Regions from separate parts of the Pseudoalteromonas sp. SCSIO 43095 genome, predicted to be linked through region 2. Evidence: predicted binding sites of a transcription regulator. Region 2 holds the regulator's gene; the other holds the start of a gene.
The links. Region 2 encodes LexA, which represses DNA repair genes until DNA is damaged. Its sites were predicted from a motif close to TACTGTATNNNNATACAGTA; they were not measured.
Positions count from the first base shown of each region.

Region 1: LOC50_RS04150 (exonuclease domain-containing protein) is a predicted target of LexA. The motif match lies at 5,723-5,742, and genes of this name have one in related genera.

Region 1 is NZ_CP087995.1:870,979-878,666, forward strand. Features, by position in the region: partial or broken gene LOC50_RS04125 (ATP-binding protein) at 1-1,776, shown strand, start outside; gene LOC50_RS04130 (DUF6691 family protein) at 1,851-2,252, opposite strand; gene LOC50_RS04135 (YeeE/YedE family protein) at 2,256-2,669, opposite strand; gene LOC50_RS04140 (OmpP1/FadL family transporter) at 2,673-3,836, opposite strand; gene LOC50_RS04145 (sugar porter family MFS transporter) at 4,135-5,559, opposite strand; gene LOC50_RS04150 (exonuclease domain-containing protein) at 5,755-7,688, shown strand, end outside.
Region 2 is NZ_CP087995.1:2,732,351-2,740,038, reverse strand. Features, by position in the region: gene norR (nitric oxide reductase transcriptional regulator NorR) at 1-2, opposite strand, end outside; gene hmpA (NO-inducible flavohemoprotein) at 168-1,349, shown strand; gene LOC50_RS12940 (endonuclease) at 1,389-2,042, opposite strand; gene LOC50_RS12935 (hypothetical protein) at 2,295-2,675, shown strand; gene LOC50_RS12930 (PaaI family thioesterase) at 2,705-3,148, opposite strand; gene lexA (transcriptional repressor LexA) at 3,347-3,964, shown strand; gene coxB (cytochrome c oxidase subunit II) at 4,458-5,600, shown strand; gene ctaD (cytochrome c oxidase subunit I) at 5,600-7,192, shown strand; gene LOC50_RS12910 (cytochrome c oxidase assembly protein) at 7,192-7,688, shown strand, end outside.

The DNA.
Region 1 (7,688 bases), 1.2 Mb from region 2:
ATGATCGTCCTTATTTCGCTCAAGCTAGATCAGTTAGAGCGGTTTATTCCCAATTTATTTGAGTATAAAGGGGATTTACTAGTTCTTGATGCCGATAAAAAAGTAGTATTTAGCTCGTTAAGTCAGTTTACGGTGCTGACTGATTTTAAGCAGCAGGATCTTAGTATCCAACGTTTTAGTGGTAATCAGCTTTTTCGCTCAAATGATAACGAGGTGTACCATATAAATCAGTATGTTGACGACACTACAGGGTGGCAGGTTATATCGCTCTACAATCGTAAATATTTAAGCTTGGTGGTAGTGGCTTCTTGGTTGCCCACTATGTTGCTGGGGCTATTTTCTATTGCACTGGTGGTATTATTTATCTATAAATTTACCCATTTGCTGGTTAAACCCATCATAGAGTTAACTCATTTAATTAACAGCTTTAGTAAAACTAAAAAACACGTATTTAATACAGACTCTAGTTGGTACGAAATACTGCAATTACAGCAACAATTTGAAATGTTGAGCAATGCACTTCAGCATTCAATCAAAAGTTTGCAAGCCTCTAATGTAAAAAATGAAGACCTTAATAAACAACTTAGCCAATTTAATCAGCAATTAGAAGATAAAGTAGCAGAACAAACAACTGAGCTAACACAAGCAGTTAAACTCGCTAATGAAGCAAATATCGCTAAGTCACAATTTTTAGCTAATATGAGTCACGAACTTCGCACACCTATGAATGGCATATTAGGTATGGGAGAGGTTTTGCTTCGAGATCAGTCTTTAAATAATGAACAAAAAGAGTTGTTGCTCACGCAGCAAAAAAGCTCAAAAAACTTGCTTAATATTCTTAACGATATTTTAGATTTTTCTAAAATTGAAGCAAATGCCATGGAGCTAAATAGTAGACCCACACAGCTAGCCCCATTTATCGAAAATATACGCTCTTTATTTACGCCGATTGTTAGTACTAAAGAGGTGGAATTTAGCATAATTCAAACCACAAATTTACCACTGTACATTAGTGTTGATGAATTACGCTTAAATCAGGTGATTATTAATTTACTCTCTAATGCGTATAAATTTACAGAGCAAGGCTTTGTGCGATTATCGTTCGATTATAACGATAATAAACTTCAGGTTAGCGTTGAAGATAGCGGTATTGGTATTGCAAAGGCACAGCAATCATTATTATTTAGTGAGTTTACTCAAGCTGATGTTGGCGTTGCTCGCAAGTATGGCGGAACAGGGTTGGGACTGGCTATTTCTCAAAAACTGATAAAGATGATGGACGGTGAAATTCATTTACACAGCGAAGAGGGTAAAGGTAGTACGTTCACCTTTAGTATTAGTGCGCCAGAATCAGCAGAGGCTCCCTCAAAGTTACCTAAAAAAACAGCCTCGCAGCCCAGTCTTTTGGATAAACGTATACTGTTGGTAGAGGATAATGGGATTAACCGACAGGTGATTGCAAAAATGCTTGAGCCTACTAAAGCGAGTTTAACAATGGCTGAAGATGGCTTAAAGGCGCTTGAAGTCTTGAAGAGTCAGTCGTTTGATTTGATTTTAATGGATTGCCAAATGCCCAATATGGATGGCTATGAATGCACTCGCGCGATTAGAACCAATGAAATTAAAAGCGGCTTACGGGTACCTATAGTGGCGAACACTGCAAATGCTTATGAAAAAGATAAGCAGCGCTGTTTAATTGTTGGTATGGATGACTTTATAGCCAAACCCATTAATAGCGATGATTTATATACAGTGATTGGTAATTTACTCAGTTGAGCAGCAGTTGAAGAGCACACAACATAGATCACGGTTAGTATGCTAAGTGGCCGAGGCGTGCTCGATGACTCATATTATATTTTTTTGGTCAGCCACATACCGCCAAGTACGGAAGCAAAAAATAACCAAAACTCTGTTTTAAGTGATACCAGTTGTACAAGCCCAGGGCCCGGGCACACGCCGCTTAAGCCCCAACCTAAACCAAATAAAATAGAGCCAGTAATTAACCGCGTATCGACCTTTTTTAAATCGCTAAGGCTTAGTTTGTCGTTAAACACCGGCGTGCCTTTTTTAGTGAGCCAAAACCATGCGCCCATCATAATGGTCATTGCAACAGCCATAACAATAATTAAGCTACCGTCCCATTGTTGATTAAAAGTGAGAAAGTTAAGCACTTTATCTGGGTTGGTCATGCCACTAATAATTAGTCCCAAACCAAATACAAACCCTAAAATAAGCGTAATAATTGCGTGCATGATTTACCCTACTAAATTAGCGGTGATAATGGCGATTGCCATAAACGTACAGGTTGATACCCATGAACGGGCCGAAAAGCGAGACATACCACATACGCCGTGACCACTCGTGCAGCCATTCGCTAACGTGGTCCCCGCACCGACCAAAAGCCCTGCAATAATAATCATCCAAGGCGATAAGTTTAATTCGCCTACTAACAGCTCAGGGGCAAATAATTGTATAAATACACCTGCTAGTAATAACCCCATCACAAAACACAGTTTCCAACGAGAAGCTGCTGCCAGTGGATTAAAAATTGATTTTATAAGCCCTGAAATTCCCGCTACTTTACCAAATAAAACCAGTAATAACGCGCAGGCTAGACCAATTAAACCACCGCCAATAGCCCCAGATAGTGGTGTGAATTCGGTTGTCATCGTTTAAATCCTCCAAGCAAGGGATAAACCCAATCCTGATTGTTCCATTGAAATTGATAGTTGTTGATTAGGCGCTAAATAGTTTGCACCTGTTACATTTTTAGAGGGTGAATAAAAAGCCATTGCGTTAAATTGCACCGCGTCACTAAGCGCATGACCAATGCCTGCTGTAAAATGCCATTCTTGCACACCGGGCGCTAAAATATTAAATAAAATGTCAGATGATGGAATGGGGTGCTCAGTATAAGAAGCACCAAACCTAATTTTTTGTTGCTCAGTGCGTTGCCATTGATAACCCAGTTTATAAATACTCATATCGTGCCAACCAAAGCCTGCTCCGGCTTCAGCCCCTAGTGGCGCTGACATTAAATTAGTAATAGGGTTGGCGATACTTTTTACTTCACTGTAATTTATTTTTTGCCAATCAAACACCACTTGGTGCGATGGTAAAAACTGCCAAGCGGTACCGAGCTGAATAGAGCTTGGTAAATCAAACCCGCCTTGCTCTGCAAACAGGCCGCTGTAACGGTCAAATTCATCCATAGACACTGATGAACGGTAACTGGCGCCCCAGCTAAATGACGAATTAATAATGTGGCTGATCCCAAGTTGCATTCCAATGCCTGTGCTGGTATCAACGCCATTATTAGACAGCGCCTCTGGCTTTTGCGAAAAGGCGGCAAAATTTGCCAAACCTTGTGCTTCAAATTGTTGCACTACATAAATAGCAGAAACACCTAGGCGTATTTGTTCATTTAATTGATAGCTCATGGTTGGACTGACAAATAACTGTTTTAAGTCAACACCAGTGGTGCCGCCATAAAATGTGCCTTGAGGGGCAGAAGCAGCCACATATTCTGTGTTCATTCCGCCGTTACCGTAAACTAATAGGCCAATATTAATGCGCTCATTTAATTGATGGCCAATAGCAAATTCGGGAATTGCAAATAAGCTGTTATCACTTTTTTTGGTTGTTGCGTCCAAATACAGTGCATTGGTAAAGTATTCATCGACCTTTGCAGCGGTGTAGTTACGCTCAGGAGCAAATAATTCTATGCCTACCGACATTTGCGTGCCATTAGCTGAAAAAGTAGCCGGGTTATTTGCACCCGACATTAACTCTTCTGATAACGCTACACCAGCACCTGCCATGCCTTTGTGAGTCATACCGTAGCCATGAGTAAAATAGCCATTCGTTGCAAATACATTAAATGTGCTTAACGCAGAGGTGAAAATAAGGCCCGAGAGTAACTGTTTTTCATTTAAATTGAGACTAAGTAGAGATAGTTGGCGAACAATAGCTAACTTTTTATATTCTAAAAAAGAACTTTAAAAGATTATATATACTAAAAAAGCATATTGTTTGTAGATGAGGAACAAGCAAATGAAAGGGCTTACAAAGGAGAGATAAATACGTTGGAGTAAAATAGCATTTTTAAGCGCTATTTTACTCCAGCCAAGTAATTTACATTGACTCTAATTTCATACCGCGTGTTTCTTTAATGTATTTAACCACAAAGAACACACTAATAAACGCCGAGAGAGTGTAAAAACCATAGGCGCCTGCTAAACCAATACTACCTAGCATAATCGGGAAGGTCATAGTAATAGCAAAGTTAGCTATCCACTGCGCACTGGCAGCAACTGCAAGCGCTGCACCACGGATGCGGTTATTAAACATTTCGCCAAGCAGTACCCACACAATTGGGCCCCAGCTTAAACCAAAAAATACCACAAACAGGTTAGCCATTATTAAAGCAAAGGTACCCATATTTTCGCTAAGTGCTAACTTGCCCGCTTCATCAAGGCCTGCACTGCCAAAGGTGTAGGTAAGTGCACTTAAACTAATAAACATACCTATACTACCTACCAATAATAGTGGCTTACGACCTACTTTATCGACTAAAGCAATAGCTATAAAGGTCGATAAAATATTAGTAGTGCCGGCAAGTACATTAATAAACAGTGATTGTGATTCATCAAAACCAGCGGCTTGCCAAAGCTCTGAACCGTAATAAAATACCACGTTAATACCAACAAATTGTTGAAACACTGACAAGGCCACACCCACCCAAACAATAGGGTGTACCTTTTTACTGCCATCTATAAATAAATCGCGAATACTTGGTTTTTTATCGCTTTTCAGAGACTGCTTTACGTCATTGATTTGCGCATCAGCATCATCGTCTGAAATTTTATTAAATACAGTTTTAGCGTGTTTAAGCTTGCCTTGTGCAACTAAGTAGCGCGGTGACTCAGGGATAAACAAGACCCCAATTAAAAACAAGCCTGCAGGAACCAGTTCAGCCCAAAACATCCAGCGCCATGCAGCTAAGTCTAACAGTAAAATACCCTCGGCACCGCCTGCGGCATTAGCAATTAGGTAGTTACTTAAAAAGGCAGCAAACAGACCCAGCACAATAGCAAGCTGCTGCAGTGTTGCTAAACGGCCGCGTAAGCTGGCAGGTGCTACTTCTGCAATATAAGCCGGCGCTAAAACAGATGCCGCACCTATACCTAATCCACCAAATAAGCGGTAAAAAATAAACTCAGCTGAGCTATCAGCAATGCCAGAGCCAAATGCACTGATAGCAAATATAAGTGCAGTGACAATCATTATAGCGCGACGGCCAAATTTGTCAGCTAATGGGCCAGCAGCTAAAGCACCCAGCGCACAACCAAGTAAAACAGAGGCAACATTAAACCCTGTTGCTACACTGCTTGAGTTAAATGTATTACCTAATGCCGATACAGTGCCATTTATAACGCCTGAATCAAAACCAAATAAAAAACCACCAATGGCGGCAACAGCCGATATAAAAATAACGTATAAAAGTGAGCACTTTGTCTGTGCGCTTTGCACACCTTTAGCTGCATACTGTGTTGTCATGTTGTTCAATCCTAATTTTTATTATGTGTAATGAAGTTAAAGTACCACTAATAATTTGCGGGCAACCTTAGCACAGAGTAATCACGCTAAAAAAGATATTTCAATAGTAATACGTATGCATAAAAAATTTTTATTGGGTTGATAAAAATAATGAGATGCTAGATACTGTTTTTATATACAGTTCAGGCGGTTTTTATGAGAAAAGAGTTACCAGCAAAATATTATTTGGCACATTTTAAAGAGCTAATAGGCTTTGTGAGTGATAAATGTATGCATTTACTTGAGCAAAAGCACATTACATTTATTAATAAAATAAACACACTCGACGAGCAAAGCCAATGCATGCTAGCACGTATTTATTCTCGTAAACCTTATTTAGTGCAAACTCAGTCATTAAATTATGAAGAGATTATTTCGCCTTATCAGGCACTTTTTAATTTAAAAACAGCTGGGTTAGTCTGTGAACCCTCACAAGCAGACGCTAAGCAACTGCTTAGTCATCTAACAAAGCCGGCCTTAATTGAGTTGTTAGCTCAACAAGAGCTGCCACCATTATTTAAAAAAAGTGCGGCTAAAAGTTGTTTAGTTGAAGTCGCTATTTCATTTTTTGAATCTAAGCCAGAGCGTCTTTCGCATTTGTATAATCAGTACGTGATTAATAATAGAGAAGAGTATTACGAGTATTTTGAATTTTTGTATCTTGGCAGGCTCAGTGCCGGTGATGTTAATCATCAAAACCGGTTTGTACTAAGAGATTTAGGGGTAACTCCTGTTAGGCAAGGGCATAATGAAAGTTTGTCTCGCTTTGACTCAATTGAGGAAGCGCAATCTAACTATGTGTTAAACCGTTTTCGGTTAGCCGTTAAAAACGCGAAAGATGACAATGAAAATGAGACGCTAGCAAAACAGTTAATAAATGAATTAGCAGTAGGAGTTATAGCTCGAGAGCTAAAGAATAAGTTATTGGTCATACTTTATAAGCAACTAAAAACAACTAACCCTGTATTAGCGTTTGATGTACTTAATGCCTGCGAAGACGATGCGCACGCACTAGAAATTCAAATAAGAGAGCAATACCGTTTAGGCAATAAAGAATGGGTAAAGGCGCAACTTGAGAAAATTATAGAAAATCCGCTCACCGATGAGTTATTGTACTTTGCGGATGACTTTTTAATGCGAAAATTTAACAAGCAAACACGCTCACGGCTTAGTGAAATGTTAGCCAGTACACGCTGTATTATAGAAGTTGATGAGCTTTACCGTGGCGATGTTGAGTTAGGTGTAAGCGAGCACTACACTCGTCAAGGCAAACACGTTTTTTATACTGAAAATACGTTATGGCAAAGCTTATTTGCGCTGGTTTTTTGGCAAGAGCTCTTTATTGAAACCCCAACACCACCTTGTAACGAATTTGATATTTTCCCGCAAGCGTTAAAAACAGACACATTTTATATAAATCAATCCTCACAAATAGAAGCGCGGCTAGCTGCGTGTAGTAGTGCCCAGAAATTGCTGCGTTTAGTGTGTGACCATGCCGCGAAGTATTATGAGCAACCAAATGGCTTATTTAGGTGGCACAAAGATGTATTAAAGCCAGTAGAGATGCTTATATTAAATAGCCCAATAACGGCTTTACTTCAGCATTTAAAAAATATGGCAAAAAACTACCGACAGCTAAAAGATGGTTATCCCGATTTAATGATTGTTGATAACAATAGCGTTCATTTTGAAGAGGTAAAAGCGCCCGGAGACAAGCTTAAAAGAAACCAACTAGTGAGTATTGAAAATTTAAAAAACAGTGGTTTTAAAGTCAATATTGCAGCGGTAAACTGGTATGTAGACCCTAACCGTATTTATAGTGTGGTAGATATTGAAACTACAGGAGGCCTCAAAGGCGGTAACCGCATTACCGAAATTGGTATTGTTAAAATACAGCAAGGCAACATCATTGATACATGGACTACGCTGATAAACCCAGAGCGGCCCATCCCTCGTTTTATTACCAAACTAACCGGTATTAACGATGCCATGGTAAGCAATGCGCCCATATTTAGCGATATTGCAGAGCCGTTACTGAATCAGCTCTCAGGCAGTATTTTTGTGGCGCATAATGTTAATTTTGATTATGG
Region 2 (7,688 bases):
ATGTCAAAATGACCTGTTAGTGTATTTTTACATGTTTTATAGTAGGTCATAAAGACTCATCTTGTAAAGTGAGTTAATTTAACTTGTTGAATATTATGGGTTTAATTAGTTGGCACGCTCTGTGTAATGCTAAGTGCAAGCAGTTAGTTATTACATAGGAAATAAACATGTTATCCGATAAAACCATACAAATAGTTAAAAGCACGGTGCCATTGCTTGCAGAGGCAGGTACGGTCGTAACCGATCATTTTTACAAGCGCATGTTTAGTCATAACCCCGAACTTAAACATATTTTTAATATGACTAATCAAGAAACGGGTCGTCAGCAATTTGCATTATTTAATGCGTTGGCTGCGTACGCGCAAAATATTGATAATTTAGCCGTGTTAAAAGAGGCGCTAGCGCGAATTAATCATAAGCATACCAGCTTAAATATTTTACCTGAGCATTATCCTATTGTGGGCGCACATTTAATCGGTACGTTAAAAGAGCTTATTCCTGAGCAGTTTACTGCCGATGTTGAATATGCGTGGCGCGAGGCCTACGGTGTACTTGCTGATATTTGTATTACCGAAGAGGCGGCATTGTATGCGCACAGTAAAAACAACCATGGTGGCTGGGCAGGCACGCGCCAGTTTGAAATTACTGATAAACATGTTGAATCTGAATTCGTAACTAGTTTTACGCTGACACCTGTGGATGGTAAAGCAGTTATTACCTACAAGCCAGGACAGTACATTGGCATTAAAGTTAAGCCTGAGGGCGCAGAATATGAAGAGATCCGCCAGTATTCTATTTCGCAAAAGAGCAATGCTAAAAACTATCGTATTAGCGTTAAAAAAGAGTGCCAACCAAAGCCTGGCGTGGTGTCTAATTATTTACACTCACTAGAGCAAGGCGCACGAGTACAGTTATACCCGCCAGCGGGAGATTTTATTTTAAAAAATGAGGCAACTCCAGTTGTACTTATTTCAGCAGGTGTTGGCCAAACCCCGATGATGGCAATGCTGCAAACGCTACTTAGTGGTGATAAAAATCAAGCGATTAGTTATTTGCACGCGTGTGAAAATAGCCGCGAATTTTCATTTAAAGGGTATTTAGCGCAGCAAACGGCAATGCATCCACAGCTAAAAACATTTACTTGGTTTAATCAAGGTGGCGAGGAGTGTGATTTCACTGGGCTAATGGATTTAACAGTGCTTGAGGCATCATTACCTATTAGCGAAGGGGCATTTTATTTGTGTGGACCAGCATCATTTATGGCTTACGTAAAAGGCCAGTTACTTGATTTAGGTGTGCAAAGCTCAAATATTCACTACGAAATATTTGGACCACACCAAGCGTTTTAGATTAATTAAAAGCGTGTGTTACACACTTTTAATTTAAACTTACAGCTTTTTACTATTTGTGTTGGCAGCATAAGCTTGTTGTTGCCAAGCATTAAATAGCTTTTGTTGTTTAGCTGAAATTTTTAAACCATACGTTTTTTGCATGTAAGCGTACGCATCGGCAATGCGTTTACGTGCATGAACAGGCGGTTCAACAACACGTTGTTTAAAATTAACTTTAACCTCACAACGACCATATTGCGTCGCGTTTTGGGCTAACATGCCAAAGCGGTAGTTTGAGCGATCGGCGTTAATTTCACCAATTGCAGGGGCTAAATTGTTTATATCGGCTTCCATCATGCGAAACTTAGCGCTAACTTTGCGGCAGTTTTTACGCCCACCATCTTGCCAGCATTGTAACTGGTGACCAAATTCCCATGCAGGGACAATATGTTCCCATTCAATTCGCAATGCACGTTGATTTACTTTGCCTGAGCGGGTTAGTGTGTTGCGAGGCACGTAGCCACAATGGGTAGGGTCGGGTACTAACTTTTTGCCTTGTTTTTTTATATCGCAACCACAATAAATACTTTTAGCGTTTTCGGGAAGGGTATTAATTAAGTGCTTTTTGGCACTCGAAAACCGCGTAAATTGTTCGCCCATTGCTGAAAAACAAGCACAGCAAGCCAACAAAGCTAAAATAAACCGAATCATATCCATCACATACGTGAACTACAGGAGCGGCTAGTTTAAGGCCTAGAATAAAAAAGTAAACCGCCGCCGGCATGCTTTAATTTTAATTTGCGTATTTTGTAGAGGGCGTTTTTTAGGAGTAAATAGTGGGTAATATTCAGAGGCTAACGCTAAAAACGCGTTAATGCAGTGATTCCTGCGTTGTTGATTTGGTATAACGGTAAAACTGCGTTAAAGTTTGCAATGAAATTAATAGAGGGTAAAAACGAGATAATGTCGGAAATTCAATTTTTAAATGTAGATCTAGAGCTTGAGTCAAAGCAAGATATTAGCGTATTAGTTGCTGATTTAAAAAAGGTCGCAACTATTTTACATTATGATAAAGACGAATACCGTCAACTTGCTCGCATTGAGGTTGCAGGTGAAATAACCACGCCAGATAAAGCGATTAATCACTTGTGCGAGTTAATCGAGTCGTGTTCACGCAATGCATTAAAGCAATGGTTGAGTTGTTCACGCAGAACATTCGATATGGGTTTTGAGTCTGGCACTTCGCCAAAATGCTTTAACCAAGCTTTACATGCAGATACCTTGTTACGTATATCTGCAATTGGTGCAGGCGTGGAAATTACTATTTACCCTCTCGAAAAGTAATTTAACCTCAACCTTGGTTAACAGATTTACTAGCCTTTTCGCTCTACTACGGCTGCGGTCATACGTGATACGCAGCAAAGCTCATTGCGGCTATTGGTTATTTTAATATCCCAAACCGAGCTGCGTTTGCCGATATGATAAGCTCTCGCTGTGGCCGTTAATGTGCCATTGCGTGATGCCTTTAAATGACTTGCACTGATCTCTTGGCCAACACAATAAAACCGATTGAAATCAACCACAAAATTAGCGGCATAACTTGCTACTGTTTCAGCAAGTACCACATTTGCACCACCATGAACGATACCCATAGGGTTATGATGCTCTGGAATTGCCGGCATAGTTGCCACTAAGTAGTCATCACCAATTTCACTGATCTCTATTCCCATGGTTTTCATGAGTGTCCCTTGGCCTGTAATACCTTGATCTAATTGCTTACAAAACTCTAATGTAATCGGTTGATGCCAAATACTCATGCTAGCTCCTTGGATAAGTAATCGAGAATTAAAATTTATTAATATGATAATGCGTTGCTAATAATTACATTTATTACCCTGCTTTTAAAGTAGGTTATTGTTTGATGATAACGGCATATAAGGCATTAATTTATATTTGCGATTTTTAAATAACTGTATATACTCACAGTTAATTGTACTGTATGGAAAACCAGTTGTATGCGACCATTAACGAAACGCCAAGCGCAAATACTCGAACTCATTAAAGTGTTTATTAAAGACACTGGTATGCCTCCTACACGTGCCGAAATTGCACAAACACTGGGTTTTAAAAGTGCAAATGCTGCAGAAGAACACTTAAAAGCATTGGCCAAAAAAGGTGTTATTAAAATGAAGCCAGGCGCGAGTCGCGGAATTCAGCTTGTTGAAGAAGAGGAGCCAGAGCAGTTAGGCTTACCTTTAATTGGCAGGGTGGCTGCCGGTGAGCCAATATTGGCGCAACAGCATGTAGAAAGCCACTGTAAAATTGACCCTTTAATGTTTAAACCTGCGGCCGATTTTTTATTGCGTGTTAACGGTATGAGTATGAAAGACATTGGTATTATGGATGGTGATTTACTTGCTGTGCATAAAACCCAAGTTGCCGAAAATGGACAAGTTATTGTTGCCCGTGTTGACGACGATGTAACCGTGAAGCGTTTAGAAAAAGCGGGCAGAAAAGTACTCTTACATGCTGAAAATGATGAGTTTTCAGCTATTGAGGTCGATTTAGAAAATGAGTCGTTCAATATTGAAGGCTTAGCGGTAGGTGTTATTCGTAACGCTGACTGGATGTAGTATTAAAGCATAATTTAGCGCTTAATGGTGATTAGGCGCTGGGTTTGTTAGTAGCACAATGTCTAACTTATCAAATGTATGACTATATGATGTTAAGTGCTCCCCCTATCATAAATAAAATCACTAAATACTTTATAAATAAACAAATTTACTCTGCTTTTTTAAGTTAACAATTTTTTTATATTTCTATCCTGTAATTTCAATACACCCCCTACTAAACCTGACTCTTAGATTAATTGCCTGACTGGTTGCTATTTTTTAACTGCGCATTTTAAAAAATTCACCTTGTCTATTTTTCATACTTACCTTGCTTATTGTTTATTTTTTAACTAGTTATTAAAGAGCTGGAATAAAAATAACTCACAGCTTAGTCGTTTTGAGAACACACATTTACTAAATCCAGCACCCTTATAAAAAATAAAAATAACGAATAGGCGTTTAAGCCGTATGCCTCTTCGCTTTGCGTCAGCAATAGCATCAAAGGAGCCGTCACATGGGTAAGCTGAGTTCTTCCTTGTGGCTTATATTGTTTGTTTTTTCGCAGAATGTGCTTGCTAATAGCCAATATAATATGCGTAAAGGCGTAACCGATATAAGTAATAATGTATACCAACTGCACATGACTATTTTTTTAATATGTTGTGTGATTGGGGTGATCGTGTTTGCCATTATGTTTTGGGCACTCATTCATCATCGCAAATCTAAAGGGGCTGTCCCTGCCCAATTCCATGAAAGCACCAAAGTAGAAATACTGTGGACTGCGATCCCTTTTGTCATATTAATTGTTATGGCCATTCCTGCGACTAAAACCTTAATTGCCATGGAGGATGCCAGCAAAGCTGATCTCACCATTAAAATTACAGGCTCACAGTGGAAGTGGCATTACGAGTATATGGGGGAGGACGTTGAGTTTTATTCCATGCTAGCTACCCCTCAAAATGAAATAACCAACCTTGCTGATAAAAACCCGAATTATTTACTCGAGGTCGATAAACCGCTGGTACTACCAATTAATCAAAAAGTACGCTTTTTAATGACTTCAGATGATGTTATTCACTCATGGTGGGTGCCTGACTTTGCCGTTAAAAAAGATGCAAACCCTGGGTTTATTAACGAAACATGGACCAATATTAATGAGGTCGGTACTTACCGTGGGCAGTGTGCAGAGCTTTGCGGTAAAGATCATGGTTTTATGCCTGTTGTAGTAGAAGCTATAACAGAAGAAGATTTCAAAACGTGGTTAGCAGAGGCTAAACAAGCCAAACAAAAAGCAGCTGAGGCAGACGCTGCGTTATTAGACCAAGTTGTACCAAAAGAGGAGCTGATGGTGCTTGGTGAGCAGGTTTACATGGCGAGCTGCGCGGCGTGCCATCAACCAACTGGCTTAGGCTTACCAGGTGTTTTTCCGGCTCTTAAAGGCAGCCCAATAGTCATAGGTGATATCAAAGGGCATATAGATATTTTGCTCCATGGTAAACCAGGTACGGCTATGCAGTCTTTCGCAAAGCAATTATCAATCAAGCAAATAGCAGCTGTTATTACCTATAAACGCAACGCGTGGGGTAATGACACTGGTGATGTAATTCAACCGAGCGAGATACAAGCGGCACTGGATGCTGATGGGGAGGCTAAATAATGAGTAGCATTGCAGAACAACCTAATACCAATGAGGCTCATCATGCCCATCAACCTGCCACAGGCTTTAAGCGCTGGTTATTTACAACCAACCATAAAGATATAGGTAGCTTATATTTAATTTTTTCACTCACCATGTTTTTAATTGGTGGGGCAATGGCGATGGTTATTCGAGCTGAGTTATTTCAGCCGGGCCTACAACTGGTTGATCCTCACTTTTTTAATCAAATGACCACAGTGCATGGTTTAATAATGGTGTTTGGTGCGGTTATGCCAGCCTTTACCGGCTTGGCAAACTGGATGATCCCGCTAATGATTGGTGCGCCAGATATGGCCTTACCGAGAATGAATAACTGGAGCTTTTGGATTTTACCGTTTGCGTTTTTAATCCTATTAGCTTCATTATTTATGCCTGGTGGTGGCCCTGCATTTGGTTGGACCTTTTACGCGCCGCTTTCCACCACTTATAGTAACGACAACACAGCAATGTTTGTATTTGCTGTGCATATTATGGGTATTAGTTCGATTATGGGGGCCATTAATGTGGTGGTCACCATAGTAAATATGCGTGCTCCGGGTATGACGTGGATGAAGCTGCCGTTATTTGTGTGGACATGGTTGATCACGGCGTTTTTACTTATTGCAGTTATGCCGGTACTTGCTGGTGCAGTTACTATGGTGCTCACCGATAAATACTTCGCGACCAGTTTCTTTGATGCCGCTGGTGGTGGCGATCCGGTGATGTTCCAACATATTTTTTGGTTTTTTGGTCACCCTGAAGTTTATATTATGATTTTGCCTGCCTTTGGCATTATTTCTACGATTGTTCCCACCTTTTCACGTAAAAAACTATTTGGTTATGCCTCTATGGTGTATGCCACCTCCTCCATTGCCTTGTTGAGCTTTATTGTGTGGGCGCATCATATGTTTACCACTGGTATGCCCGTGGCGGGTGAGTTGTTTTTTATGTACGCGACTATGCTGATATCAGTACCTACCGGCGTAAAAGTATTTAACTGGGTAGCGACTATGTGGCGCGGGTCTATTAGCTTTGAAGTGCCAATGCTGTTTAGTATCGCATTTATTGTGTTGTTTACTTTAGGTGGTTTTTCGGGATTGATGCTAGCGATTACACCTGCCGATTTCCAATATCATGATACCTATTTTGTGGTTGCACACTTTCATTATGTGCTCGTAACGGGCGCGGTGTTTTCTATTATGGCGGGGGCTTATTATTGGCTGCCAAAATGGACCGGAAACATGTTCAATATTACCTTAGCAAAATGGCATTTTTGGTTGTCGTTAATAAGTGTAAATGTGCTGTTTTTCCCAATGCATTTTGTGGGGTTAGCCGGTATGCCACGCCGTATTCCAGATTATGCGCTACAGTTTGCTGATTTTAACGCCATTATTAGTATAGGTGGGTTTGCCTTTGGTTTATCGCAATTATTATTTGTGGTGGTTGTGTATAAATGTGCAAAAGGGGGCGACAAAGTGCCTGCAAAAGTTTGGGATGGAGCGGATGGGCTTGAATGGGAAGTTGATTCACCTGCGCCTTATCATACGTTCTCAACGCCGCCGGATATTAAATAATGACTCACTTGCCGTTATTAAAAAAGCTGGTGGTGATTTGCATTGCAATGTTTGCATTTGCATTTGCCATGGTCCCTTTGTATGACGTGTTTTGCGATATAACGGGGCTTAATGGTAAGCCCTCGTTAGAGCAGGCACAGCAAAGTACCTTGGTCACTGAAAATAGAGAAGTCAGCGTTAGTTTCACTACGCATGCGCAAAGTGGTGCGCCTTTTGAAGTTAAATCTAAAGAGTACAGTGTAGATGTAAAGCCTGGGGCCATGCGTGAAGTTAAGTTTAGCGCTAAAAATAACAGCAATGAAGATAAAGTAATGCAGGCTATACCGTCGGTAGCACCAGGAAAAGCGGCCAAGTATTTACACAAAATAGCGTGTTTTTGCTTTGATCAGCAACCGTTAAAGGCAGGTGAAGAGCTGGAGTTTACATTATTGTTTTATGTAGATACTGAATTACCCAGTGATGTAGAAGAGTTAACCCTGTCTTATACCGTATTTGA